4 regions of the Neobacillus sp. 114 genome follow, and region 1 is predicted to be linked to each of the others. Evidence: predicted binding sites of a transcription regulator. Region 1 holds the regulator's gene; each other region holds the start of a gene.

Region 1 (7,488 bases):
GATATTCGATGCGAGACGGGGACAGGTTTATACAAGTCTGTATCAAGTCGAGAATGGAGAGCTAAAAGTAATTGAGCCGGACCAACTAACAATGGCGGTTGACTGGGCAGGGAAGTTATCCGAATTGGACAAACCGGTTCTATTTGTCGGCAATGATTTGTCTATTCACCGTGAAAGAATAACAGAGAAACTAGGTTCTCAGGCCGTTTTTTCAAGCATAACAGAAAACAATCCCCGTCCATCCGAGCTGGCCATGCTGGGAAAAGACAAACAAGGGGAAGACGTACACACCTTTGTCCCTAATTACATTCGGTTAGCAGAAGCGGAAGCAAAGTGGTTAGAGGCGCAAGGGAAAACTTTATAAAGATAAGGATAGAGAAAGATGGAAGATTCTTATGTTTTTCGTTACATGAGGGAAGAGGATATCGATCAAGTATTAGAGGTTGAGCATGCATCATTTACAACCCCGTGGAGCAGGGAAGCATTTTATAATGAGATGCACAATAATAACTTTGCTGTTTATATCGTCCTCGAACATGAAAATAAAATTATTGGCTATTGTGGAGTCTGGGTTGTAATTGATGAAGGTCATGTGACGAATGTCGCGATTCTTCCTGAGTACCGCGGCAAAAAGCTTGGAGAGATGATGATGCGAAAGCTGATATCCGTCTGCCAGGAGAGGGGTGCAAGAAGCATGACATTAGAGGTAAGGGTAACGAATCATATCGCTCAGTCTCTTTATCGCAAACTAGGGTTTCAAAATGGCGGAATTCGGAAAAATTATTACTCAGATAATTTGGAGGATGCGCTGGTAATGTGGGTGAATTTATGAAAAATGATCAGTTGATATTAGGAATTGAAACAAGCTGTGATGAAACGGCGGTGGCAATTATCAAAAATGGCCGAGAGATAACGGCCAATGTGGTTGCCTCGCAGATCGAAAGTCATAAACGGTTTGGCGGGGTCGTTCCGGAAATTGCCTCACGCCACCATGTTGAACAGATTACGATCGTGATAGAAGAGGCATTGAAGCAGGCGAATCTAACATTTACTGAAATTGATGCCGTTGCGGTAACGGAAGGGCCGGGTCTGGTGGGTGCCCTATTAATTGGCGTCAATGCCGCCAAAGCACTTGCGTTTGCTCATAATAAACCGCTTGTGCCGGTCCATCATATTGCCGGTCATATTTATGCAAACAGGCTGGTAACAGAGCTGAAATTCCCTTTGTTGGCTTTAGTGGTCTCAGGGGGCCATACGGAGCTTGTCTACATGAAAGATCATGGACATTTTGAGGTAATTGGCGAAACAAGGGATGACGCAGCGGGTGAAGCCTATGATAAGGTAGCTAGAACATTGAATCTGCCATATCCAGGCGGTCCGCATATTGACCGTTTGGCCCATGAAGGCCGTCCTACTATTGATTTGCCCCGTGCCTGGCTGGAGGAAGGCTCCTATGATTTTAGCTTTAGCGGCTTAAAATCAGCGGTCATTAATACGGTTCATAATGCCGAGCAGCGTGGTGAGACGATTGCCCCGGAGAATCTGGCCGCGAGCTTTCAGGAAAGTGTCATTGATGTATTGGTGACGAAGACCGTAAGAGCCGTTGCAGAATATGGCGTCAACCAAATATTATTGGCAGGAGGAGTAGCAGCCAATAAGGGGCTTCGAGCAGCCCTGGAAAAGGCATTTTCAGATAAGGCGGATGTTGAATTAGTCATTCCTCCATTATCCTTATGCACAGACAACGCAGCCATGATAGCAGCTGCCGGAAGTGTCATGTTTGAAAAAGGAATTCGAGCAGACTTATCACTAAACGCGATACCTGGATTGGATATAGAAACATATAACACCTGACCTTTCCTAATAAGGAAGGGTTTTTTTAATAAAAGAATCTAATCAAACGTTTAATTGATTTGGTTGATGAACTAATCAAACGTTTAATTGATATTGGCAATAAACTAATCAAACGTTAGATTGAAAACGGCAAATCCTTGAAATAGGCATTTTAAGATTTAAACAAACATTTGATTGAATTTGGGCTAATATAAAAATAGCAATTTTGTGGATAAAAAATTTTTGAAAAAGTGGAAAATTCAAATGAATTGTGGATAATTCAGTGATTAATGTTGATAATGTGGATAAATAGGCGTTTTTTTGTGGATAATGTGGAAAAGTTAATTGGATAACTGAAATAATGGCATTTACAATGTGAATAATTCTGTGGAAAATTAGGCCTTTTGGATTACAAGCATAACAAATAACCGGACTCCAACAGTCCGGTTATCCACATTATTCTGCCAGCTCGGCCCATTCTTCCATTAATTCGTCAAGTTCGGCCTTAGCCTTTTCACTTTTTAAATTAATCTCTAAAACCTTTTCATGGTCCTGAAAAACTTCTGGCTCGCATAATTGCTGTTCATAATTCTGAATCTGTTCTTCAAGCTCCGAAATGCGTTCCTCGATTTCTTCCAATTTACGTTTTCGCTGGCGTTCCAGTTTTTTCGTTTCTTTATCCTGTTGATAACTGTTTTTTTCAGCAGGCACAAAAGCAGAAACCTTCTTCTCGGAGGCTGCCAATGCAAGTGCCGTAAGTTCCTCCTGCTCTAGCTTTTTATCCACATAATAATCGTAGTCGCCGAGGTATTCTGTGCTGCCCTCAGGGCTCAATTCTAGTACCTTGGTTGCGATTCTGTTAATAAAATAACGGTCGTGTGAAACAAACAAAATAGTACCTGGATAATCAATTAGAGCATTCTCAAGAACTTCCTTGCTGTCCAAATCCAAATGGTTGGTAGGTTCGTCCAATATTAATAAATTTGCTTTCTCGAGCATTAGCTTGGCAAGGGCTAGGCGGGCTTTTTCACCGCCGCTTAATGACAAAACGTTTTTAAGCACATCGTCACCGGAAAATAAGAAATTTCCAAGCACCGTACGGATTTCCTTTTCTGGTTTCAGTGGATATACATCCCATAGTTCGTTTAAGACGCGTTTATTGGAGGTAAGGTTGGCTTGTTCCTGATCGTAATACCCGATGGACAAATTGGTTCCGTATTGAATAGTTCCAGCCAAAGCGGGAAGCTTTTTAATAATTGTTTTTAAAAGGGTCGACTTCCCGATTCCGTTAGGGCCGACAAGGGCAATACTGTCGCCTTTATAGACACGAAAGGAAATATCCTCGGAAACCATCTCGCCATCATAGCCGACAGCAAGTGAATCAACAGTCAGTACATCATTGCCGCTTTGGCGCTCAATTTCAAATGAGAAGGAAGCGGATTTTTCATCCCCTGATGGCCGGTCCATGATTTCCATTTTTTCAAGTTTCTTCCGCCGGCTTTGCGCCCTCTTAGTAGTAGTGGCCCGTGCGATGTTGCGCTGGATGAAATCCTTTAAGGCGGCAATTTCCTCCTGCTGCTTTTCATAAAGCTTCATGTCGCGTTCATAATTGGCAGCTTTCTGCTCAAGATAAGAGCTATAATTACCGGTAAATCGCTGAATCAGACGGCGTGATAGTTCATACACCTCTGTAACCACTTTATCCAAAAAATAGCGGTCATGCGAAACAATTAAAATCGCGCCATCGTAGCCCTGCAGATATTGCTCCAGCCAGGAAAGGGTTTCGATATCCAAATGGTTGGTTGGCTCGTCCAAAATTAAAATATCAGGTCTTGTCAGCAGCAGTTTGCCTAGCGCAAGCCGTGTCTTTTGTCCGCCGCTTAGACTTGAAATCATTAATGTAGTATCAGAAAAATTTAACCCATGCAATACAGAGCGGATATCGGCTTCATATTGATAGCCGCCTTGCTCTTTAAACTTTATTTGCAATTCATCATATTCCTTTAATACCCGTTCGTATTTTCCTGGGTCCCCGAAAACAGCAGGATCGGCCATTTGCTCCTCCAGCTTCCGTAGCGTTTTTTCCATCGCCTGCAGGTTCTCAAAAACCGTCAGCATTTCCTCCCAAATGGACAAATTGGACTCCAAACCCGTATTTTGTGCCAAATAACCAACGGTAACATCCTTTGGTTTGATGATTTCGCCGCCGTCATAGCCCATTTCGCCGGCGATGATTTTCAATAACGTTGATTTCCCCGCTCCATTGCGTCCGACAAGGGCAACACGGTCACGGGTTTGTAATTCCAGTTTTATATTCGATAAAATAAGTTCAGCACCATAATATTTTTGTAGTTGGTTAACCTGTAATAAAATCATTTTTTTCACCTCTATTACCTTATGACTAGTGTACCGTATTACCCGAATGTCGGCAATGAAGTGAAATTTTTAATGGAATTATAAAAAAATATACCGATAGTTCAAAGTTTCACACACATGGACATAAAAATATTGTATTATTTTTTGTAGGAGGATTTTTTTATGGCTGAATTTACTCATTTTAATGAAGAAGGCCGGGCCAAGATGGTCGATGTCAGCGATAAGCCGGAAACGGCACGCACGGCACTTGCCCAGTCTAGCATAACAGTAAGCACTGAAATTTATGAAAAAATCACAAACTACGAAATGAAAAAGGGCGATGTCTTAGCAGTGGCCCAGGTTGCTGCGGTAATGGCGGCGAAAAAAACATGGGATATCATTCCAATGTGCCACCCGATCCCATTAACAGGTATCAATATTAGTTTTTCGTGGGAACAGGCCGGGCAGGAACAATATATACTGCATATTGCTGCATTAGTGAAAACCAAAGGCAGTACCGGAGTTGAGATGGAAGCGCTAACAGCCGCCTCTGTTTGTGCCCTGACCGTCTATGATATGTGTAAGGCAGTTGATAAAGGGATGGTGATCGGACCAACCTTTCTGTTAGAAAAAACCGGCGGCAAAAACGGTGATTTTAGAAGGAATATCTAATATATCCATTAAAATTGAAGGGTGGGAGAAATATGTCCAATGAAACGATGAAAATACCACAGGCAACAGCAAAGCGTCTGCCCTTATATTATCGATTTTTACAAAACCTTCATTCTTCTGGCAAGCAGAGGGTGTCATCTGCAGAATTGAGTGAAGCTGTAAAGGTGGACTCGGCCACGATTCGCAGGGATTTCTCTTATTTCGGAGCCCTTGGGAAAAAGGGGTACGGCTATAATGTAAACTACTTGTTATCGTTTTTCCGGAAAACTCTTGATCAAGATGAATTAACAAAGGTAGCGTTAATCGGGGTGGGTAATCTTGGCACAGCCTTTTTACACTACAATTTTTTAAAAAATAATAACACAAAAATCGCTTGCGCCTTCGATGTGGACCCTGGAAAAATTGGCGATTCGATAGGCGATGTTCCAGTTTATTCGATGGACGATATAGAACAGTATTTGATCGAGGAAAATATTTCGGTAGCGATTTTGACGGTGCCGGCTCCGGTTGCTCAGCAGATCACAGATAAACTTGTGAAAACGAACGTAAAAGGAATTTTAAACTTTACTCCAGCAAGACTGAATGTACCTTCATCGATCCGCGTGCATCATATTGACCTGGCGGTGGAGCTGCAGTCACTTGTTTACTTTTTAAAGCATTATCCAAACGACGAAGTCGAAGAATAAATAATAAATGGGCTTCTCGCCAAAATAGGTGAGAAGCCCATTTTTCGTTTGGAAACATTTTTCCTAAACAGATAACTATACAAAGGGAGTTAAAGTAAGTAAAATAAATATACAAATAAGTATCGTAATCCAATAGGAAAGATGGGGATTAAAATGTCAGAAACAGTTCGTTCAATCCCACGGCCGCTCGTGAAAACAAACCAGTGGACAATTGTTTTAAGTGTTGTGTTAACATGGTTATCCGGACAGGAATGGTTTTTGTTAGTGCCGTTAGTTGCCGGTTTGTCTGGTCTTTTATTCGGGTTTAATCCGATTATGCAAATAGCAAAACTGTTTTTAAGAAAGGACCCAAAGGCTTATATCCCTGAGGATTGGGAGCAGCAGCAATTTAATCAAAAAATTGCCGTATCGTGTTTGGGAATTGGATTTGTAGGATTCCTGCTGGGATGGAATGGTGTTGGCTATGTGTTCACAATTCTTGTCGCGGCGGCGGCCTTTGTGGCAATCCTAGGTTTTTGCATCGGATGCTTTATTCATTATCAGTGGAACCAATACCGTTATAGAAAGGCGCACCAATAAAGATAGGGGTCTGAATTTTTCAGACTCTTTTTTGTTTTTCTGCTTACATTTGACGCTAGTCCAAAGGATAAGGGGATTGCAGTTGCAGTCGGAATTGTATTGACCTGTCGCGGTTGGAAATTGGGATGCCTGTGCTGGGTTTATGCTGCGGGCATCTCGAGAGGCAAACTTGTACAGCGATTTCCGAAGTATTATTGGGAAGAAGGTAAAAGACTATCCACTCACAGCAAGCAAGTTGAAACGGATCCAGCATGCCGCAGAGCGAACGACGGCGGGGGCATTCTTGCAGCTGGATAAGCCGCTTAATCCAGGAATTATATTGGACCATCCAATTGAAGTTAGGAAAAATTATTTAATCTGCGTGAACTTGTCTTGCTGCAGAAAATATGTGCTACAAATGAGGGGGCAGAAATTTTACGGAAGGCTATCTCCGTGTTTGCTGTTCATGGCGTCATGGAGGAATTTTCGTCGCTGCCGCGTATCTTCCGCGATGTGGTCGTAAACGAACAGTGGGAGTGGCCGCGTAATCTGCTGCAAAAGCAAATCTACCGCGAGCAGCTGCCGAATGGGACTTATTCTGCGCTTCATTCTTTAAAGCTTACAGCTGATAGCTCTAACAGGGGTCAATTAATGGAGCGGGGCGAAACTTTATTGAAGGCATCAAGGACATTTGAGTGAAATTGGGAAGGGAAATGTCCGTGATTGATAGGCGGTATCAAGGACAATTTGAGTGAAATTGGGAGCGGAAATGTCCTTGATAGGCGGTATCAAGGACAATTTGAGTGAAATTGGGAGCGGAAATGTCCTTGATAGGCGGTATCAAGGACAATTTGAGTGAAATTGGGAGCGGAAATGTCCTTGATAGGCGGTATCAAGGACAATTTGAGTGAAATCGGGAGTGGAAATGTCCGTGATAGGCGGTCTCAAGGACAATTTGAGTGAAATCGGGAGTGGAAATGTCCGTGATAGGCGGTCTCAAGGACAATTTGAATGAAATCGGGAGTGGAAATGTCCGTGATAGGCGGTCTCAAGGACAATTTGAATGAAATCGGGAGTGGAAATGTCCTTGATAGGCGGAATGAAGGACAATTTGAGTGAAATCGGAAAGGAAAATGTCCTTCATAGACGGTATGAAGGACATTTTGAGTGAAAGCTGAAAGGGAAAAGTCCTTCATTAGCCGAATGAAGGACTTTTTAAGTGGATTCAGAAAGGAAAATGGCTTTCATTGGTCCAATCAAAAATAAAGACATCATTGTTTATTCATTTTATCCCTGTACTTAAAATGAATAGCAATCATCTTTAAGGCTGACCCAAAATCAAAGGTGGCGAGGATGACCAAAAGGTAGCTGAAGAAGCCCCAGC
Region 2 (7,488 bases), 2.0 Mb from region 1:
CTATGCTTGAAAAAATCAAAAAAAGCAACACATTCTCTGTGAATATCCTGTCGGCTGACCAGCAGGAGTTGTCGATGATTTTCGCAGGGCAGTTGAAGGAGCATCGAGAAGTTGTATTTGATCGGCTTGGCGGGGTGCCAGTTATTGCCGGGGCACTGGCGCAGGCTGCATGTGAAGTAACAGCTACACATGTGGAAGGGGACCATACACTATTTATAGGTAGGGTAATTGAAATTTCCGTTGAAGAATCTAACGCAGACCCGCTTATTTATTTTAGCGGGAAATACAGGTCTCTATCAGAATAGGATATAAGAATCAAAAAATGGATTAAGCCAGCCTAATTCAAACCGCTTGTTTGAAGGGGTGGCTTTTTTTGTTTTGGATAATTATCTCAATTTGATATAGAAATTTGATATCATAGTTTTTGAGAAATAAGTCATTTAGTTAGAGGGAGGAGGAAGATGACATTAACAATTCTTATCTGGGCGGTCGCAAGTGTCTTCATCATCCATGATTTTGAAGAAATAATCGTCATGGAAGGCTGGCTGAAACGGAACGAGAAGGATATTTTAAAGGTCTTGCCAAAAAGGTTCCATAACTACTTTATCCGTGTCTTTCCACGGCACACAGCCGGTTTTGCTTTGGCTGTATTATTTGAGTATATAGGTATTTTGCTGACTATTATTCTGGCAATGGGCGGGGCAGCAAAGCATTGGACTTTAATCGGAATTCTTTCAGTCGTTTCCATTTTGTTTATTCATTCATTTACCCACATTGGCCAGGCTATCATTCTTAGAAGATATACTCCTGGTGTAGTCACGGCCGTTATTTTATTGATCCCGTTTTGTCTATATTTCTATCAATTTGCTTTAGAGATTGAGGCCATTGATTGGCCAATGATTTGGATTAGCATCCCGGTTGGCGTCATCTTAGTGGTTTTCTTTAATCAAGTAGGGCTAATATGGGGGAAGAGACTGGAAACATATCTTTAAATCTATAAGAAAATTTGAGATTTTTATTAGAAATAGGTATATTTCCAATACTCGGACTCGACTTCGGAAATATATCTGCGAATTCCCAAACTTATCTGCGAATCGTTATTATTGGATAAAACAATCCAAAGAAAGTGCCTCAAATCCCCACTTGAGGCACCTCCCATATATAAAAATTATACCCCTTTATAAGCTTGACGCAGGATTTCCATCAGTTCTCTAGTTAATGGACGCTTCGGATTGACGTTTGTATCAGGATCATGGAAGGCATGTAGGGCCATCTCAGTAATCTTGCTTTCATATACAGGTTGGCTAACGCGGCATTCCTCAACGCTTAACGGCATATCGAGCTCTCTCGCTAGGTTGATAACAGCTTCAATCAAGCTTTCAATACCTTCTTCCGTTGTCCGTGCCGGAAGCTCCAGCATTTTTGCCAGCTCAGCATAACGTTTATCGGCCTTATAATACTCATAGCCGGCAAATGGAGTGAATTTTGTCGGCTTAACAGCATTAAAGCGAATAACAAGCGGCAGGAAAATCGCGTTTGCGCGACCGTGAGCGATATTGAACTCGGCTCCAACGGCATGGGCAAGACTGTGATTAATTCCTAAATAGGCGTTATTAAATGCAAGACCCGCAATCGTTGAAGCGTAATGCATTTTCTCGCGGGCCAGCTCATCAGAACCGTCACGGTACGCCCTTGGCAAATACTTAAATACTAGCTGAATGGCCTTAATAATCTGTCCATCTGTAAAATCATTGGCAACGACTGAAACAAAAGCTTCAAGAGCATGTGTTAAGACATCCATTCCAGTGTCTGCCGTGATTTCCTTCGGAACAGTCATCGAGAACTGTGGATCGATGATCGCTACATCCGGTAAAAGTTCAGGATCGGAAAGCGGATATTTAATATTCGCTTTTTTATCCGTGATGACGGCAAAGGAGGTAACCTCCGAACCGGTTCCGGAAGTAGTCGGAATCGCGATAAACTTTGCCTTCTCGCGAAGCTTCGGATACGTCACAACTCGTTTTCTAGGATTAAGAGTTTTCAGTTTCAGAGTGTTAAAGTTTGCTTCAGAATCCTCGTAAAATAACCACATCGCTTTTGCTACATCAAGGACAGAACCGCCTCCTAAGGCAATGATCATATTCGGCTTAGCGTGTCTCATCAGTTCAGCACCCGCCATGACCGTTTCGATGCTAGGGTCCGGTTCCACCTCTGAAAACACCTCATAGTGGACAAAATCAGGTCGTTTTGTTAGAAAATGGAGTACCTTATCGACATAACCGTTTTTCACCGAACTTGGGCTCGTGACAATAAATGCCTTTTTAATATCCGGGATGATTTCCAATGCCTGAACAGAATTCTTACGATAATAAATTTGCGGCGGTGTCCTTAGGATTTGGGCGTTATTATTGCGTTTGGCGACCTTTTTAATGTTTAGTAAATGCATGGCGCCGACATTGACTGAAACGGAGTTGCCTCCATAAGTCCCTGTACCGAGAGTTAGTGTCGGCAGTAAATCGTTATAAACGTTTCCAGTTGCCCCTTGGGCGGAAGGAGTATTGATAAGGATTCGTCCTGCTCTCATTCTCATTGCGTACTGTTCAACAATCTGGTCATTAGCCGTATGAATGGAAGCGGTGTGGCCGAGTCCGCCGTATTCTAATATTGCTTCTGCAAGGTTAAGAGCTTCTTCCGTACTATTTGCTTTATAGCAGGCAAGAACAGGGCTTAGCTTTTCACAGGAAAGCGGATATTTTGGTCCAACACCTTCTAATTCGACCACTAAAACCTTGGTATCAAATGGGACTTCGATTCCGGCCATTTGGGCAATTTTAAAGGCTGGAAGACCGACAATCATCGGATTGAGGAATCCGGTTTCTTCTTTTATCGCTACTTTTTCTAACTGTTTCCTTTCCTCCTCATTTAAAAAGTAACAGTGATTGGCGATCATTTCCGTAATGACTTCGGTATAGATTTCTTTATCGATGATTAAGGCTTGCTCAGAGGCACATATCATTCCATTATCATAGGTTTTCGACATAATCAGGTCTTGGACGGAGCTCTTGATATTGGCAGTTTTTTCGAAATAACAAGGTACATTTCCTGGGCCGACACCAATTGCCGGTTTGCCGGAACTATATGCGGCTTTCACCATGCCAGAACCGCCAGTCGCAAGAATTAGCGATACCTTTGGATGCTTCATTAACATATTGATACCATCTAGAGTGGTAGTTTCCAGCCATTGAATACAATTTTCAGGAGCGCCTGCACGGACAGCGGCTTCTCTTAGAAGTGCAGCTGTGAACCTTCCCGATTTCTGTGAAACAGGATGAAAGGAAAAAATAATCGGATTTCTTGTTTTCATAGAAATAAGAGATTTATAAATGACAGTGGATGTTGGATTTGTTACAGGCACCAGCGCGGCGATGACCCCGACAGGTTCGGCAATTTCATAGCTGCCCTCATGATTGTTTTCACTGATAATGCCGACCGTTTTCAGATTTCGAAGGGTGTGATAAATCATCTCTGTTGCAAACATATTTTTTGTGATTTTATCTTCGTAAAGGCCTCGATTCGTTTCCTCAACAGCCATTCTGGCAAATTTATCGTGGTTCTCGAGTGCAACAATTGCCATATGCTTGACAATTTCATCGACCATTTCCTGCGTAAAGCTGCGAAACTCCGTAGCTGCCTGAGCCGCATTAGCTGCTAATCGGTCAATCATCGAAACTGTCTGCTGTTGCTGTAACATTTTTTCTTCCACTGCCATTGATTGTTCCTCCCCATAAATATTTTATTGTGAATGATTGAACAAGGGAGAATTACTATTTTCCTCCCGTTCAATCTGTTATCAAATATAGCAATTGGGAACCGAGAATTTTGTAGAATTATGCTGCGAAAGTTGGGGAAACCCTTATAAATAGAATAGTTTCAAAGAATGTTCATAATTGCTATTTTTGAAGTGGAAAACACTCTAAAATTTTTATTTTCTAAAAATTTTGATACTATATAATGTATCAAGGCAATCATAAGAAGGGAGTAAAATAATGATTCTACAACTAGAGGACGTTTCGCTCAAACGGAGCGACAAGTGGATTTTAAAAAATGTCAATTGGCAAATAGAAAGAGGGGAGCATTGGGTTTTATTCGGTTTAAACGGTTCTGGTAAAACAGCCATCCTCAATTTGCTGAACGCCTATAATTTCCCGACAAAGGGAAGAATTAATGTTTTAGGAATGGAGTTTGGGAAAACCTATCTTGCTGAAAAGCTGCGCAAGCAAATTGGCTTTGTTTCATCCTCACTTCAGGAAAAATTTCATCCGGGAGATAATGCCTTTGAAGTGGTACTAAGCGGAGCATTCGCTTCCATCGGTCTCTATGAAAATCCAACAAACGAAATACGAATAAAGGCCATTTCCCTACTTGAGGAGCTTGGCTGCATCGATTATGCCAACCGAAATTATGAAACTTTATCACAAGGGGAAAAGCAGCGGGTGTTGATTGCCCGCGCGTTAATGGCTGACCCGTCTTTGCTGATTCTAGATGAGCCAACGAACGGTCTGGACTTTATTGCCCGTGAAAAACTATTGGAATCAATCGAAACGATTGCCAAAAATCCAAATGCACCAGCCATCATTTATGTTACTCATCATGTGGAAGAAATTCTGCCTGTATTTAATAAAACCTTATTGCTGAAGGATGGGCAGGTTTTTGCAGCAGGAAACACCGGTGAAATGTTATCGAGCGAGAGCCTTACCCAATTTTTCAATCTCCCGGTTCGGGTTTCTTGGGAAAATGAAAGACCATTTCTGTCAAAGTTGCAGGTGACACATCAAAATAGTTAGAAGAATAGGATATCCCGTATGGAGGGATATCCTATTCTTTTAAATCAAGCATATCTTTAATTCGCTTGCAATACTCCTCTTTTGGATAGGTTTGATACAAACCGCTAGACAAGCGGACAGGGTCGCCGAAGAAGTACCGTTCATACTGGGTTTGCCTTGTGCCAAATGAGCTCATCGTCAGGTCCCAGGCCAATCGAAAAAGCTTCACACGGTCCTCAGCATGTTTGCTTGAGCCTTTCAGGTAAATGTCCAAATCTTTTTTTAGAGGTGAAGCAAAATCCTTTTCCGTTGGTAAGGTAATCATTCCGCTCGCACCAATTAATTGAATGATTTCACTGAATCTAGGATAAATTTTTGGAAAGACATTACTAGCAACTTTAAGGGGGATGAGACTTGGCCTCATATAACCACACTCATCTAATGCCGCTTCTTCCTCTGACTTAAGTAAAAGTGCCTTCATCGTTTCAAGACCGATGATGATTTCAGAAAGCTTTTCCTGTATATGCTGATATCCGTAAACATTTATGGTATCCGCCAAGGTTTCAGCAAGTCCCAGAAGAAATTCAGTTTTCACAGTCTGCCTTGTAATGGCCTGATGGTAGGCATGATTATGAAATGAGCTTTTGAGCATGAAGTCATTAGCCGCACCCACATTTTCGTAAAAAAAGACTCTCTCCCATGGCACCAGGACATGATCAAAAACCAAAATAGTATCCATTTCTTCATAGCGCGAGCTTAGCGGATAATCAAAGGAAGACTTGCCACCCACGAACGATTCCCGACAAATAAATTTTAAGCCTTCCGTATCGGAGGGGATGGAAAAGGCATAAGCATCCGTCTCATTCATAACACCGCCAGCTGAATAAACAAGGACCTCGTCGGTTAAACCTCCTTGTGTCGCTAACAGGCGGGCACCCTTAATAATAATTCCATTTTCATTTTTTTCAACAATCTTGGCGGCAATAGGTTCTTTTGATGTTTCAAAGTAGATTTGCGACCGGTTAACCTGAGGGGTTATAAAAGTATGGGTAAACGAGAGATCTTGATTCTTTGCTCTTTCATAGAGGGAAATAATATTTTCCGGAAAGCAATTCTCACTCCCTTTTAAAAATAAGGCGGAGGAGGCAAAGGCCATAACGACTGAATTCATATAATCCGGACTTCTACCCATCAGCCCATTGGTATGCCTGGCCCAAATTTCAATCATTTCCCGCCTTCTTTTTAAATCCTCTTTCGTCAATGGCTGTAAATAGGATAGCCCAATCCGTTCTCCCGTTTCTGGAGATAGAAAGGTTAGCTTTTCTTTCAGGGTCGAATCAAACTGCAAATCATATAATGATGCTTTACTTTGAATTAGACCTCTAAATGCAGGATGTTCAGAAATATCCCCTTCCAATAGTTCTCCATCCAGCCAAATTTCTTTGTTTAACCGATTCATTCGCTCGATAAATTCTTTTCCGTTAATTGCTCCCATTTGACCACTCCCTAATACATGGAGCATTAAAAGTTTTGTAATTTATTTTATTGGGAAAGTGTTTGTCCTGCATGGGTTATCCAAACAATTGGACGAATTTGGGTATCGGTGGAAATTTTAGTGGGGGATTATTCAAAAATAGGGAAAAAGTGGTGTGTGAAAAGATTGTAATGAGGACTTTAGTCGAATGTCTACAGTCCTTTAAAAATAATATAATGAAAATTGAGAAAAAGAGAAAGGGAGAGGTTGAAACGATGAAGAAGAAGATTGTTGGAAGCGCTTTATCTGTTGCTTTAGGAGCTTCGGTTATTTTTAGCGGAGGGATTTCAAAAAGCAGTGCTGCACCTGTGGACAAGGAATACATAGTTGTTTTTAAGTATCAATCCCAGCTGCCAGCCGGATATGAAAAATTAATTAAGGATGCCGGCGGGAAAGTGACAGGTAAACTGGATAAACTAGGGGCTGTTGAAGTAAGTTCAACGAATACTGCGTTTTTGGACAAGGTGAAAAAATCGAACCTAGTTCTGGATGCTGGGGTTGAACATACCATTTACCCTGAAAAACCAGTTTATCAGGAAGCAGTTACACTTGACGATATAACTGACGGAGCAGATGTCTATAAAAATTATCAGTGGGATATCAAACAGGTAACGAATAATGGGGCGTCGTGGAATCTGGCTGGAGGAACCGGCAAGACAGTTTCCGGGGATGACATTGTTGTGGGTGTTATTGATACGGGTATTGACTATAACCATCCAGATATTAAACCCAATTATGCCTATGGAAAATCATTTGTTCCGGGATATCCAGATGCTATGGATGAAGATGGCCATGGAACTCATGTTGCTGGTTCAATTGCCGGTAAGGGGAGAATTTTAGGAATTGGACCGGATCTGAAAGTAGCAGCCTACCGTGTCTTTGGACCAACAGGCGGTGCTGAAACTGCTCATATTGCAGATGCTTTGATGACAGCAGCTGATGACAATGTTGATGTAGTGAATATGTCCCTAGGCGGGTACGATTGGTTCCAAGACCCTGAGTATGCTACAAAAGATGTTGTAGCAGATGTTCGCTTATTTAACCGTGCCATTCAATACGCCATCCAAAAAGGGGTAACAGTTGTTGGATCTGCCGGTAATAATGGCGTAGATATTAGCAGTCCGGGAAAAT
Region 3 (7,488 bases), 1.6 Mb from region 1:
TCCTTCCTTAAATGAGGTTTTTCAGAAAAAAGCATTCTGCGCAAAATTGGCCTTGCGAACAATTCAAATCCGACATAGCAAGCAGACGGATTACCGGATAAACCAAAGAGAAGCTTTCTGTTATGGCTGGCCACTGTTGTAACACTTCCAGGCCGCATTGCCACTTTATTAAATAAAACCTCGGCACCAAGCTTTTCGTAAATCTCTGGCAGGTAATCAAAATCACCAACTGAAACCCCGCCAGTTGTAATCAACAAATCAACCTTGTTTACGGCATTTTTCACAGCCTCGAAGCAGGTATCAAATTCATCTGGAAGCTTTCCAAAATAGTGAACGATACCACCAACCCTCTCAATCTGGGCGGCAATCATATGAGAATTGCTATTGCGGATTTTGCCAGGAACTAAAGGGTCACCAACATCCAATAATTCTGTACCAGTTGCAAACAGGCCAACAATCGGTTTTTTGGCTGCGGGAACATGCTTATAGCCAAAAGTGGCAAGCATTGCTTGAATTCCAGGGTTAATTAGTGTACCTTTTTTAACTAGTACCTCTCCCTCTTTTGCATCCTCCCCACGAAAGGAGACGTTATCCCCCTTTTTAAAACTGCGCTTAATGGACATAAACGGCTTCCCATCTTTTTCGTAGGTTTTCGCTACTTCGAACATAACAACAGCATCAGTTCCTTCAGGCATAATCGCGCCAGTCATAATTCTGACTGCCTGATTTTCTGTTACGGTCATGTTAGAAATCATCCCCGCCCCAATATGGTCAATTACCTCAAATTCCACCGGATTAGCTTGGGATGCATTTTGTGTATCTATTGCTCTAACAGCAAAACCATCATAGGGTGCCCTGTCAAAGTGAGGGACATCGCAGGTGGCAACTAAATCCTTAGATAAAAATCGGCCAAAGCTTTCTTCTATGTTGATATATTCCGTCTCACCGGACAATTGGTATTCCATTATTTTTTGAACTGCTTCTCCGATTGGAATGGGTTGTCGTCTTTCAAACAAATTCATCGGCTCCTATCATTTTTGAACGTTATGTATTTTAACTGTATCCATTATAAGCTTACAAAAAACTTATAGACATATCAAAAGTCACAAAATCGAAACTTTTCTGCTGAGGGAAAAATCAAAATCACGCAGATAGTGTGATTTTAGTCACCATTTTTTATTTCATTTTCGATTATGCTTAATGTAAATAGAAAAACCCTTTTATCAAGGAGGAATATTCATGATGACTTTCCCATTTTCGGCAAATTCATTAGTTAAAGATATTGTAAACGAATTACCAAAAACAAGTGATGTATTTAAACGTTATCGAATCGATTTCTGCTGCGGCGGTAATATCCCGCTTTCCGAAGCTGCAACCCAAGGCGATCTTGATATCGATTCTATTTTAGAGGATTTAAAAGCGGTTTATGAAAAAAATGAGTCCAAAGAAACCGATTTAGAAGTTTGGACTAACTCTGATTCCAACACCATCATTGACCATGTGATCGCTAATTACCACCGGGCAACGGAAGAAGAATTTAAAATGCTTAGTCCTTATGTGACAAAGGTGTCCCGCGTTCATGGAGACAATCATCCTGAATTGCTAAAGGTCTATGAGCTCTACCAGGAATTGAAAAAAGAAATGTTAGAACATATGGCAAAAGAAGAAGAAACCGTATTCCCAATCATTCGTAAACTGGCAGACGGAACAGTGGAAAATCGCGAAGAAGCGATTAACATGATAATCGAACTTGAGAAAGAACATGACAATGCCGGCGCCATATTGAAAGAGCTTCGGAAGATTACCGGCGACTTTACGCCGCCGATTGATACCTGCGGTACGTATCGGCTGGTTTATAACCGTTTAGAAGATCTCGAAGGACTAACCTTTATGCATGTTCATTTGGAAAATAACATTCTATTCCCAAGATATATTTAAGAAAAGAAAACAGCCTGTGATTGCAGGCTGTTTTCTTTTCTTTGCAATTTGTTTAACCGCCGATATAGGACATTTCGATTTTTTTTCGATTTTTGTTTGTTTCGGCCGTTCTTTCATCTGAATATCTATCATTTCTGCCATTCCAAATCTCCGCAATTCTTCCGGAAATTTGTTGGTCGGATGCGCCGTTTCTCATAAAATTACGAAGATCTTGGCCATTGCCGTTAAATAAACAAGTAAAAATCTGGCCATTCGCAGAAAGACGGGCCCGGGTACAGCTGGAACAGAACGATTCCGAAACGGAGGTAATAAAACCAACATTGGCATCGGTACCTTTGTAGCGATAATGCTTAGCAACCTCACCATAGTAAGCAGGGTCAACCGGTTCCAATTCAAATTCCGCCTTTAGCATTTCGTAAATTTCCTTTTTCGTCACAACATCATCCATTTTCCAGCCATTGGTGGAGCCAACATCCATATATTCAATATACCTCAGCTCCAGCCCTTTTTCTTTACAGAATTTAGCCATTGGAATAATGTCTTGGTCGTTTAAATTCTTTTTGACGACCATATTTAATTTTACGCCTAATCCTGCATCTTTAGCAGCTTGAATTCCTTCAAGAACAGGACCGGTCCCAATTCCCCTGCCATTGATTTTGCCAAATAATTCATCATCAAGACTATCGAGGCTGATATTCACTCTCTTCAAGCCTGCTTCCTTCAATTTCGCAGCCAATTTAGGAAGAAGAACGCCATTTGTTGTTAAGCCAATATCACTAAGGCCTTCAATTGCGGCAAGCTTTTCAATGAGAATCGGTAAATCCCTTCTTAACAGTGGCTCACCGCCTGTCAAGCGGATTTTTTTCACGCCTAGCCGCACGAAGATTTTTGCTAACCGTTCAATTTCCTCATAGGTCAGAAGGGCGCTTCTTGGCAGAAATTCAAAATCCGGCCCGAATTGATCGGCTGGCATACAGTATTGACAACGAAAATTACATCTATCGATAACGGAAATTCTTAAATCCCTTAACGGTCTATTAAATTTATCTGTAATGATTGTTTTTTCCATTTAATCAACTCCAATAAATAAAGAAGCTCATTTTAATACCATTGTAACAGATGGTTTAAAAAAATACTGTTACTTTCTTCACTATCCATATTTCCCTCAAAAAAAATCGTACAGTTTTCACTATATTGTCATTGTTTACTACTTCTACGTGACTAATCTTGATATAAAATGTTACTAACGAATCCAAGTTATTTATATAGAAATATAGTACAGGGGTGGAGAAAAATGGTTACGACAATGAAACCAACTCATTCAATTGAAATAAAAGAACTGCTTAATTTTGCTGATCGGAAGTTTAAAAGTGAACGGGGAAGATTTCTATTTCAGGAAGGGATGCTTGCTGATGATTTATATGTCATTATCTCCGGTAAAATTCAAATCAGCAAAATTACAGCAGATGGGCGGGAGTTGTCACTAAGAATTTGCGGAGAAAACGATATTTGCGGAGAATTAACCCTTTTCACTGATAGTCCAAAATATTTATTAAGTGCCAAAGTTCTTGAAGAAGGTGAGATCGCGGCAATAAAAAAAGAAGTACTTGAAAGTGAAATTTTCCAAAACAGCAAGCTTGCCTTTGAATTTATGAAGTGGATGAGCGATCACTTCCGCAAAACGCAGACAAAATTTCGCGACCTTGTCCTAAACGGAAAGCGCGGCGCTTTATTTTCAACCTTAATCCGGATGACCAATAGCTATGGGGTACCAAAAAGTGATGGAATATTAATCGATCTGCCGTTGACCAATCAAGAGCTGGCAAATTTCTGCGGCACTTCACGGGAAAGTACAAACCGTATCTTAAGTGAGCTGAAGCGTGATAACATCATTTCCATTAAACGAGGTAAAATTACCGTCCTCGATTTGCAATATTTAAAAGATGAAATTGGCTGTGAAAATTGTTCCACTGTTTATTGCAGCATTGAATAGTTTTTTGAGAGGAGGCAATCGAGAATCGATTGCCTCTATAAATTTATTGTGTTTGTTTTTCCCTTAAAGACTTAGGAATATAAACGCAGAATGGTTCACTTTCTAAATAATCCCCAGTCATGGCGTATGCCCTTGATCTTGAGCCGCCGCATACATGTCGGAATTCACAGACACCGCATTTCCCTTTAAATCCATCTGGATTTCTAAGTGCCTTAAAGATTGGCGACTCGCGATAAATTTCCGCCAAAGGGGTTTCCCTAATATTTCCTGCTTTAACCGGAAGCAGGCCGCTCGGATAGACATCTCCAATATGAGAAATAAACACAAAGCCATTGCCGTCATTTACACCCTTTGGTGCACGGCCTAGGCCATCAATCGAGCCAGTTAAGCCTTTTTCTGTCAACGCAGATAAATAGCTGATCTCCTCCGTCTGTTCTTTGGCTTCACGCATTTTTTGCTGGATTACTACACGGCGGTAATGCATCGCCTCCGTGGTTTTAATATCAAAAGGAACTCGCTTGCTTAGATCATAGAGCCATCTTAGCACCTTTTCATGCTCCACAGGCGATATCATATCAGATGCCTGTCCCCTTCCGGTGGGAACAAGGAAAAAGACACTCCACAGAACACATTTTAATTCTTCAACCAATTTCGCCATTTCATCAAGATGTTCGTAATTATATCTGGATACTACGGTGTTAATCTGAATCGGCATTTCCAGTTCATGTAAATATTTAATTCGTTCCATTGTTAAGTCAAAAGAGCCCGCTGTCCCACGAAAATGGTCATGAATCTCAGCAGTAGGACCATCAAGGCTGAACGCCCAACGAGAAAGTCCGACTTCTTTAGCCTTACGCATTGCATCAATTGTTACGTTAGGAGTAGCGCTTGGTGTCATCGAAACACGTACCCCTTTTGAGACTGCGTATTTGGTAATTTCAAAAATATCCTCTCTCATAAGCGGATCTCCGCCGGTAAATACAAGAAGCGGATTATTCATTTCATATATCTGATCAATCAAATGCTTGCCTTCTTCAAGCGTAAGTTCTCGAGGGTCCCTCGTATACTGGGCATCTGCACGGCAGTGCAGACATTTTAATTGACATGCTCGAGTTAGTTCCCAAATGACAATAAACGGATCTTTATTAAAGTCTCGGCTAAAATCCATCTTGAAACGCCTCCTATAAAACGGCTAGTTCAAACTAAATAGCCTTATTACTTCGTATTATAAAGGTGTTTATGTTTGAAAAAAGTGAACTACCTCACAATCTGCTTTCATTATATGGACGATTTGTGAATATAAAAAGCAGAGCATATCGCTCTGCTTTTATGAGATGGTTAAAACTTCGTATTTTGAAGACAGCTCAACAAAGTCAGCCATTCCGCTTATTTTGCCAACTGTTAATTTTTCGCTAACACCGTAGTGGTCGGCACAGGTTTTACACGCAAAAATGTTAACACCTTTATCCTCCAACTCTTTTAAATGAACGGATACAAAGGAATCCTCAGTCAACGTTAATACCCCACTGTTCATGCAAAAAACAGCTGCTGGGAGTTCCTCTCTTTGTTTTAAAACAGTAAAGAAAGTCTCTAAAACATTCTCCCCTAAAACCTGATCGCCTTTACCCAACTGATTTGAACTAACTAAAATGACTTTATTTTTCATCCTGCTGAAGGTCCTCCTTAACGAATTCCCAGTGCAATTTTTGCATAACGGGACATCATGTCCTTATTCCAAGGAGGATTCCAGACGATATTGACATCGACATCCTTGACTTCCGGGATATCAGCCAATGCTCTTTTTACCTGATCAACAATTGTACCGGCAAGTGGGCAGCCCATTGCTGTTAATGTCATAGTAACCGTCAGTTTTCCCTCGTCGTCCATTTCAGTATTATATATTAAGCCTAAATTGACGATATCGACGCCAAGCTCAGGGTCAATAACAAGCTCAAGGGCACCCATTATATTTTCTTTTAGATCTTCATTCATTTTATCTTCACTCCTGTTCAGTTTTATTGTAACCATTATAACAAAAGGTATTTCGAAAACCAGTATAGCGCGTTTCAGAAACATTTGAAGTGAATTTTTTTACAGTTTTAATATAAATTGATAACATATTGATAATAGAAACAAATACTTCCAAAGAGAGGTTTCAAATGACAGATAGACATTTAATTGCATTGGACTTAGACGGAACTTTATTAAAAGATGATAAAACGATTTCGGAAAAAACGAAGGAAGTTTTAAGAAAAGCAAGAGAAGATGGCCATATCGTGATGATCGCCACTGGGAGGCCATATCGTTCCAGCGAAATGTATTATCGAGAGTTGGATTTAGATACCCCAATTGTTAATTTCAATGGAGCCTTCATGCATCATCCCCGGAATCCGAAATGGGGCTTTTTCCATGAGCCGCTTGATATTAGCGTGGCAAAAGATATCGTGGAGGCCTGCCGCAGCTTTCATTTTCACAACATAATTGCTGAAGTGATGGATGATGTTTACTTCCATTATCATGACCAAAAGCTGATTGAGATTTTTAATTTTGGCAATCCCAATATTACCACAGGTGATTTAAGCAATTATTTGAAGGATTCACCGACAAGCCTGCTCATCCATACAGAGGAAGACCAATTAAAGAAGATCCGCGGCCATCTATCTGACGCCCATGCCGAAGTCATCGATCACCGCAGTTGGGCTGCCCCATGGCATGTTATCGAAATCATTAAGTCCGGCTTAAATAAGGCAGTAGGGTTAAAAAAAGCGGCGGATTATTATGGTATCTCCAAACAAAGAGTGATTGCCTTTGGTGATGAGGATAATGACTTAGAAATGCTTGAATATGCCGGTTATGGAATTGCGATGGGAAATGGCATTGACCAAGTGAAAAATATCGCCAATGATGTTACCCTTACCAATGAAGAAGATGGAGTCGCAGAATATTTGACTGATTTGTTACGTTTAAAATAATTACATCTAGTCACCATTGTTTACCTATATGAACCCCTCAATGTTGGAGCATACTATGGATGAGGCAGCGAAGCTGTTTCAATCCGAGCTTTTTAGCATATTGGAGGGATTCGAATGGGTAGATCAAACAAATCAAAACGCTTTGTCCAGCAAGGAAAGGATTCGGTCAACAAGCATTCAGAACGGATTCCTTATCACATGACCTACGCTGAAGCGGAAGCTCAGAAAATGGCCAATGTGCAAGAATCCTCGCTTGGAGGAATTTAACGATGGGTAACCGTTTATTCCAGGAAGCACGTAGATTTGTTGAATCGGCAATAACTGCCGGCCCAGGTGAACGTGACACAGCAGTGGCAAAAGCCAAGAATGCCCTAAGTTCTGCTTATGCCAACTCGACGGTCGCTGAGCAAAGACAGCTCCAAGAAATGCAACAAGAGCTTGACCAGATCCAATAATAAGAAAAGCGGAAGCGCCTTGAACAGGGGCGACAGGCATAAGACGAGCCTGCTAGAAGGCTGCCTTTTAGCCTTCTTGACGATTGGCTGTAGACCTGCGAGCCCCTAGGCGCTGAAGCTGGACAGTAAA
Region 4 (7,488 bases), 2.0 Mb from region 1:
ATAGAAAAAAACTATCCAATGACGAAATTGGAATTGGATGAGTCGAAACGGAAATGGAAATGGGGTCGCTATGGGATCGGAAAGTACGTGTATACCGACCAAGAGCAAGAGGATATCAAGGATACCTTGGGTTCATATATCCATAATTATTTCCCTGAAGCGAAAATTGAGTATTTCACTTAAAGGAGTAGATTTCATGACAAATTCAGATCTAAAAGAAAAGGTCCAGAAGGTTATCTCTGACCACAAAACGGGCATTCTTTCGACAGTTGAAAATAATAAACCCCATTCCCGGTATATGACTTTTTATAACGACGAATTAACCTTATATACACCAACAAAAAGGGATACTGAAAAAATCGGGGAAATTGAGAAAAATCCGAACGTATCTGTTCTATTGGGTTATGAAAAAAAAGGACAAACTGATTCCTATGTTGAAATATCCGGAACTACCGCTGTTAATGATTCTAATCAGCTGAAACAACAATATTGGGAAGAGTCATTTAGTCAATGGTTCAACGGCCCTGACGATCCGAACTATATTTTTCTTGAGATAAAACCAGAAACCGTTCGTATTATGAATCTTAACGGTGAACCATCACAAGAATTGAATTTGTAAACTTAACCACAAAGGTTACCCTTATCCACATAAATAGGAAGTTCTTGACTCACTAAACTTTTATATTAAATAGAGACTTTAATAGTAACAGGATTCAGTCGTGTAACTGAATCCTATTTGTAGTTTTCAGTGCGTACCATATATTTGTGACAAATCCGAAATATTTTTTGACAATTTTGTGAACAAAGTTTTGACAATTTTGTGAACTCGGTGAATAATATATAGTATAAGAGATTTGGAAGTGTAAATCATCCCCATCCCAAGGAGGTCGTAATGATGAATTCGCGAATGAAAATATTACATGCAACAAAATGGGCCGGCAGTATTACCTTACTAACGGGTATCATGATTTTTTTATACGGAATTGTAAGCGGTTTAATGCCGATCACCGGGATTGGGATTGGAACCATTGTTGGAGCGGTGATGTTCTTTCTGATGGGAATGTTTTTTATCGCGACAGAGGAAATGGTAGAAAAAACAGACAAGGGATTGGAAATCCCGCCAATGCCAATGAAACCGAGATTATATTTAGTAAAAAGATAAATGAAAACTCGTCGAATGGCGAGTTCGATAGGACGAAGACAGAGACGTAGTTGAATTTATTATTTCCTATAAGCTAAAGAAAGAGAGCGTCTCTAAAGACGCTCCCTTCTTCATTCTATTTACATATCCCAAAGGAAAATGAGTAATGTTCCAAAAACGGTAATCAGGGCCATGGCAATCATAAAAAACACCTTGCCATAAATTACCCACTTATCTTCTGATTCGCCAGCGTGCATAAACACAACAAGCTGCAGAAGAGCCTGAACAAATGCTGTGACAACTAGGACAACCATTCCTTGTGCAAAGGACAGTTTCAAGAAATAGACTGCAAGAGCAGCTGCCGTTAGAACTAAGGAAAAGACAAAACCTATTATTTGTTTTCGTGGGAATAATTCGCTCATCTTACATCATTCCTTTCAAATAGATGAAGCTGAAGATGAAGATCCAGACAACATCCAAGAAATGCCAGTAAAGTGAAAAGATAAAGGATTTATTCGCAGTTTCAGGCGTTAAGCCGCGTTTTTTCACTTGCAAAAGGATAGCTGTTCCCCAGAATAATCCGAAGGTAACGTGCAGTCCGTGAGTTCCTAATGTAGTCATCAGCATGGCTGTAAACGCGCTGGTCTGCAATGTTGCACCATCATGGATATAAGTGATGAACTCATCAATTTCAAAGCCTAAGAACCCTAGACCAAGAAGAAGTGTAATCACAAAGAAAGTCATCATTGCTTTTTTGCGTCCTAGACGCATTGCGTGAACGCCAAGTCCGATGGTAAAACTACTTGTTAATAACAAAAGTGTTTCTATTATAACCGGAGCTATTTCAAAAATCTCTGTACCACTTGGACCGCTTCCGGTTCTATGCTCTAACGTAAAGTAAGAGGTAAACAGTGTAGCAAACAGCATAATTTCAGCTGCAAGGAAAACCCAAAAGCCAAAAATATTCAGTCCATTTTGTTTTGTACCATATTCTAATGGCAGCGAGTGATCGACTTTCATTATTTAGCACCTCGCAGTTTTGTTTCAGTTTCTTCTATTTCTTTAACAGAAATATAACGGCCATGGTCCTGTTCGAATGAGCGAAGAGCCATACATGCCAAAATACCAATTAGTGAAAGAATTGCCGGAATCCATAAGGAGAAGACCAGTGAAAATCCTAACACAAAGAAGATCGCGCCCATAATAAATGGAACTCCGCTGTTATTTGGCATATGAATTTTTTCCACTTTACCCGGAAACAGCGCATGACCTTTTTTCTTAGCATCCCAGAATCCTTCACTAGAAGCAACCTGTGGCTCGACGGCAAAGTTGTATTCCGGTACTGGAGTATGTGTTGCCCATTCAAGCGAACGTGCATCCCATGGATCCGCACCAATGTTTCTTGGTGAATAACGAACACTGTAATAAACATTATAGACAATTAAGGCAAAGCTGATGGCCATAACACCTGCACCAACGAATGAAACCATATTTAATGGTCCATAACCTGTTGCTTCTGAATAAGTGTACATACGGCGTGCCTGACCATCTAAACCAGTAATATACATTGGGAAGAACGCTAAGCAGAATCCGATCGTAAGCGTCCAGAATGACCATTTCCCAATTCTTTCATTTAACATAAAGCCAAACATTTTTGGCCAATAATAGGTTAGACCAGCAAGCATAGCAAATACTACACCCGGGATAATTGTGTTATGGAAGTGAGCTACTAAGAACATTGTGTTATGGTACTGATAGTCAGCAGCTGACATCGCTAGCATGACCCCTGTCATCCCGCCGATTACAAATAGCGGAATAAACCCTAGAGAGTATAACATTGGAACGGTAAATCGTATTTTCCCCTTCCATAACGTAAATAACCAGTTGAAAATCTTAACACCTGTTGGAACGGCAATCATCATTGTTGTAATGGAGAAGAAGCTGTTTGCAACTGCCCCCTGCCCCATCGTAAAGAAATGGTGCGCCCAAACCATACAGGATAGTGCTGAGATAATAACCATGGATGCAACCATTGATTTATAGCCATAAAGGTTACGGCCTGCAAAGGTTGAGATAATCTCACTGTAAATACCAAATGCAGGTAATATAAGGATATAAACTTCAGGATGTCCCCAAACCCAGAATAGGTTGGCCCAGAGCATATCCATACCGCCATTTGTCGTTGCAAAGAAATGAGTTCCGAACAATCTGTCCATGGTTCCCATCGCAAGCGCAACTGTAATGACAGGGAAAACCGTTACGATGATAAGATTTGTTACTAAAACAGACCATGTAAACATCGGCATTTTCATTAAGGTCATGCCAGGTGCTCTCATTTTCATGATCGTTGTAATCATGTTAATACCGGTCATTAGTGACCCAATACCGGATATTTGAATCGCAATCATATAATAGTTCGTTCCGACATGTTGACTGAAATCATTACCTGCGAGCGGGAAATAAGAAGTCCATCCTGCATCAGGAGATCCGCCGATAACAAAAGAGATATTAAACAGCATCGCACCAAAGAAGAACAACCAGAAGCTCAATGCGTTCAATCTTGGGAAGGCCACATCACGGGCGCCAATTTGTAATGGAACAACATAGTTCATGAAAGCAAAGATGAATGGCATTGCCATAAACATGACCATGATAACCCCGTGTGTTGAGAAAACTTCATTGTAATGCTGAGGATCAAGCAGTTTATTATCAGGTACAGCCAGCTGGGCACGCAGCATAATCGCATCCACGCCGCCGCGGAATAACATAATTAAGGCAGAGAGTAAATACATAATCCCAATCCGTTTATGGTCAACTGTTGTTAACCATTCGCGCCATAAATATCCCCATTTTTTGAAATAGGTTAAGCCTGCAATAATGGCAACCACTGTTAGGCCAATCGCTACCATAGATGCATAGATTGCAAGACTTGGATTTGGTATGGCAAAACGTTCAAAGAACTCCATCCTTTATTAACTCCTTTCGAGAGATTAATTTTTTCAATAATTCGTTTCATTAACCCATTAACAATTACTCATGATTTTGGTGGTCTGACATATCCATATCCATTTTTGAGTGGTCAGTTTGACCTTCCTCTGGTTTGGCAGATGGACTGTGATCGTGTTCTGGTGCCGGACTAAATTTTAAATGAGTCCCTGTGAATGTCATTTGTCCAAGGTGTCCTGGTTTTAATAACTCATCAAAGTTTTTCTCTGATAAAGGTTTTGCCGTTTTCTTTACGTCTTTTACCCATTTATCGAAATCCTTTTCAGACATTGCTGTGACATTAAACGTATTTTCAGCAGTACCTTTACCGCTGAAGTTCGCGTTACGGCCCATCATTTCACCCGGTTCATCAGCAGCTAAGTGCAGTGTCGTCACCATATCGGACATGGCGTATTTTTGTCCGCCAAGTTGTGGAATCCAGAAGCTGGTGATTGGTCCGTAGGAATAAAGCTTAAATTCAATCGGCCGGTCTGTTGGAATATACAAATAGTTCACCGTTTCAATATTTTGTTCCGGATAACTAAAATGCCATTTCCAGTCAGAAGAGGATGCATAAATGACTAAAGGATCTTTATCCTGATATTTTATTGGTTTTGCTTCTACAATATTGTTACTTTGAACTGAAACGATTGAAAAGTAAGTAACAATAATGACAGGAATACCGACGCAAATCAGCTCAACCCATTTATTTCCTTCAATGTGAGGCGGTTCATAATCTGGGCTTGCCTTTGAGGCACGATATTTAATTAGCACATAAATCAAAATAGCGAAAACTACAATTACTATGAACGACATGATCCCAATAGATAACAAAATATCGTGGGCTTGCCTTTCGGCTTGCGGCCCTTTAGGATCAAGAACCATAAGAGGTTCACATCCTGTTAGCACTGTGGCAATAGTTAAAACAAGCAGTAATAATGCCGATTTTACTTTCATGCTAGTACCCCTTTCTTTTATTTAAAAAATGTCATGTTAAAAAAATTTTTTGTTTGTGATTTACATCACATCATTAGTAACTATCTTAATACCAAACATTATTAAAAGACACCCATTCATAAGATTTGTCACTAAATGTTCAAAAAGAATTCGACATTTTGTAAAGGTAGGCTCTATACATTTGCTTTTTTAATATATTTTTAATATTGGTTAGCGGGTAGTTTAAGGATTATGGAAAAGCACCCTTAAATTTCCTTCATATTTATGTTACGGTTAGAAAAGGGAATATAAAGAAGGAAGGAAATGAAATCGAAGGTCTTATTCACAACTGGAACAATTAGTGGGAAATTTAGTAGCAGGTTATAAAATGACGAATGGGAAATTGGACGGAGACAAGGTTGAGGAAATGGAATCCTTTATTTATTTAAATACAATGACGGCGAATAATTTCGCCGTCATTAAAGTCGTATGTCATTTATTTTTTAGCCTTTCTTTGTTCTGCTAAAACAATGCTAAGCTGTTTCATGCGCTGTTTTGTTAATGGATATAGAAAGACTAATATAAAGAAAATCAATAGATAGATGGCACCAGGTACGATGGTAGCCAATGTATATATTCCTTTAAGTGTACCCTCTGTTTGAACTTCCTTGGCAGCATTATATCCTATGGCTGTAATGGCAAAACCGCCGATTCCACCAGCCAATGCTTGTCCCACTTTGCGGGCAAAAGAATAGAAAGAATAAACTGTCCCATCTTCTCTTAGTCCAGTTAAAAATTCATGGTAATCGATTACATCTGTGACAAAAGCCCATATCATAATATTAAAGAAGGCATATCCAAACATCCCAATTGCTGTTAGCGCAATATATTGAGTTGCGGTTAAAGTTGGAAGTAAGAATAAAAGAATGTATACAGCAGCAGAAAGCAACATTCCTACTGTTGCCGTTTCCTTTTTGCCAAATTTACTCACTAATGGCTTTACAATTGGAATGGCAATGAATACTGTGACCGTTTGAATAACCCCTACAACACTTAATGCTGCAGTATTACTAAAATAATCTTTAAACAAGTACACATTAACTGTACCAATCAGCATCGTACTCATCATGAATATTAATGATGCTCCAAGGATTGATATTAAAGGTTTATTTTTTAAGAGCCCTTTTATTGTATTACCTAACTTACCTTTAGGCACTTCATTTTCATCCAACACAATCCGTTCAGTAGATAATTTATAACATGCTAGGTAACACGCGTAAGATAAAATCCCAAATATTACAGCAGCCGATAAAAATCCATTGGCACTTGCTTTATTATCTGTAAATATGATTATGGGTCCAACTCCATTGATAATTAAACTTGCCAGCATTGCCCCCATCGTTCTGTATGTTGATAGCGCTGTACGCTCTACAGAGTCATTGGTAATCACTGAAGCCATTGAACCGTAAGGAATATTAACAGTACTATATAAAGTTCCCCATAAGATGTATGTGACAAATGCATAGGCTTCATAAAACCCGTTTGACATTCCTGGAATATGTATGAATATTAATATTCCAGAAATAACAAGTGGAAGTGACATTCTAAAAATCCAGGGTTTAAATTTACCATGTTTTCCGGGTTTTCTTGTATCAATGAACCTTCCCCAGGTGATATCAGCAATGGCATCCCATAATCGTGCAACTAAAAAGAGTATTCCAACAAAAGCGGCACTAATCCCATAAACATCTGTATAATATACCATTAAAAATGAACTTACTAAAACAAAAGAGAAGTCATTCCCAAAATCCCCAAACATATAGCCAATTTTATCTCTAAATCCAAATTCTTTGACCTTTCTATTAGTGGAGATTGGTTTAGAATCTTTCATTTTATGACTGGTACTTTGAATCATTTTAATCCCTCAATTCTTTTCATCCGAAAACGATTATCGTTTTTGATTCAAACTGTGTTGTCCTTCAATAAAACGAATTGTCCCTGTTTTAGCACGCATAACAACCGAATGAGTTGTGCCAATATTCCCCTTATATTGCACTCCTCTTAATAGCTCACCATCGGTCACACCTGTTGCAACAAAATAGGCATCATCGCCTTTTACGATGTCATCCATCAACAAAACTTTATTAAAATCAGAAATGCCCATCTTATTTAAACGAATTTTTTCTTCTTCAGTTTGTTGGATTAGCTTTCCTTGAAAATCTCCTCCCAAGCTTTTGAGTGCTGCTGCTGCTATTACCCCTTCCGGCGCACCTCCAGAACCAAGCATGATATCAACACCTGTATTATCAAATGCTGTATTTATTGCTGCCGCAACATCTCCATCTTGCATCAGTTTGATTCTTGCTCCCGATTGGCGGATTTCATGAATCATTTTTTCATGTCTTTCTCGATCTAATATTGCTACA

What was found. The regulator Rex, encoded in region 1, represses fermentation and respiration genes when NADH is low (regulators of the CRP and FNR family bind a similar motif). The targets are predictions, from matches to a motif close to TTGTGAAATATTTCACAA.
Region 2: a site for Rex is predicted at 3,797-3,814, ahead of adhE (bifunctional acetaldehyde-CoA/alcohol dehydrogenase). Genes of this name have one in related genera too.
Region 3: a site for Rex is predicted at 5,182-5,199, ahead of QNN06_RS09250 (TIGR04053 family radical SAM/SPASM domain-containing protein). Genes of this name have one in related genera too.
Region 4: a site for Rex is predicted at 5,137-5,154, ahead of qoxA (cytochrome aa3 quinol oxidase subunit II). Genes of this name have one in related genera too.

What each region holds. Positions count from the first base shown of each region.
Region 1 covers NZ_CP126144.1:251,821-259,308, forward strand. Annotated here, with positions in the region: gene tsaB (tRNA (adenosine(37)-N6)-threonylcarbamoyltransferase complex dimerization subunit type 1 TsaB) at 1-364, shown strand, start outside; gene rimI (ribosomal protein S18-alanine N-acetyltransferase) at 383-832, shown strand; gene tsaD (tRNA (adenosine(37)-N6)-threonylcarbamoyltransferase complex transferase subunit TsaD) at 829-1,854, shown strand; gene QNN06_RS01395 (ABC-F family ATP-binding cassette domain-containing protein) at 2,290-4,209, opposite strand; gene moaC (cyclic pyranopterin monophosphate synthase MoaC) at 4,372-4,860, shown strand; gene QNN06_RS01405 (redox-sensing transcriptional repressor Rex) at 4,893-5,546, shown strand; gene QNN06_RS01410 (DUF4395 domain-containing protein) at 5,700-6,125, shown strand; gene QNN06_RS01415 (hypothetical protein) at 6,558-6,803, shown strand; gene QNN06_RS01420 (YdiK family protein) at 7,376-7,488, opposite strand, start outside.
Region 2 covers NZ_CP126144.1:2,229,483-2,236,970, forward strand. Annotated here, with positions in the region: gene QNN06_RS11170 (flavin reductase family protein) at 1-305, shown strand, start outside; gene QNN06_RS11175 (HXXEE domain-containing protein) at 462-992, shown strand; gene adhE (bifunctional acetaldehyde-CoA/alcohol dehydrogenase) at 1,169-3,769, opposite strand; gene QNN06_RS11185 (ABC transporter ATP-binding protein) at 4,047-4,844, shown strand; gene hpaB (4-hydroxyphenylacetate 3-monooxygenase, oxygenase component) at 4,876-6,318, opposite strand; gene QNN06_RS11195 (S8 family peptidase) at 6,573-7,488, shown strand, end outside.
Region 3 covers NZ_CP126144.1:1,846,351-1,853,838, reverse strand. Annotated here, with positions in the region: gene QNN06_RS09270 (molybdopterin molybdotransferase MoeA) at 1-1,016, opposite strand, end outside; gene ric (iron-sulfur cluster repair di-iron protein) at 1,243-1,938, shown strand; gene moaA (GTP 3',8-cyclase MoaA) at 1,991-3,007, opposite strand; gene QNN06_RS09255 (Crp/Fnr family transcriptional regulator) at 3,233-3,931, shown strand; gene QNN06_RS09250 (TIGR04053 family radical SAM/SPASM domain-containing protein) at 3,975-5,099, opposite strand; gene QNN06_RS09245 (DsrE family protein) at 5,259-5,597, opposite strand; gene QNN06_RS09240 (metal-sulfur cluster assembly factor) at 5,615-5,923, opposite strand; gene QNN06_RS09235 (Cof-type HAD-IIB family hydrolase) at 6,091-6,903, shown strand; gene QNN06_RS09230 (hypothetical protein) at 7,018-7,170, shown strand; gene QNN06_RS09225 (DUF3813 domain-containing protein) at 7,173-7,358, shown strand.
Region 4 covers NZ_CP126144.1:2,255,916-2,263,403, reverse strand. Annotated here, with positions in the region: gene splB (spore photoproduct lyase) at 1-183, shown strand, start outside; gene QNN06_RS11325 (pyridoxamine 5'-phosphate oxidase family protein) at 197-619, shown strand; gene QNN06_RS11320 (hypothetical protein) at 893-1,162, shown strand; gene qoxD (cytochrome aa3 quinol oxidase subunit IV) at 1,282-1,563, opposite strand; gene qoxC (cytochrome aa3 quinol oxidase subunit III) at 1,565-2,161, opposite strand; gene qoxB (cytochrome aa3 quinol oxidase subunit I) at 2,161-4,107, opposite strand; gene qoxA (cytochrome aa3 quinol oxidase subunit II) at 4,172-5,083, opposite strand; gene QNN06_RS11295 (MFS transporter) at 5,559-6,977, opposite strand; gene glpX (class II fructose-bisphosphatase) at 7,011-7,488, opposite strand, start outside.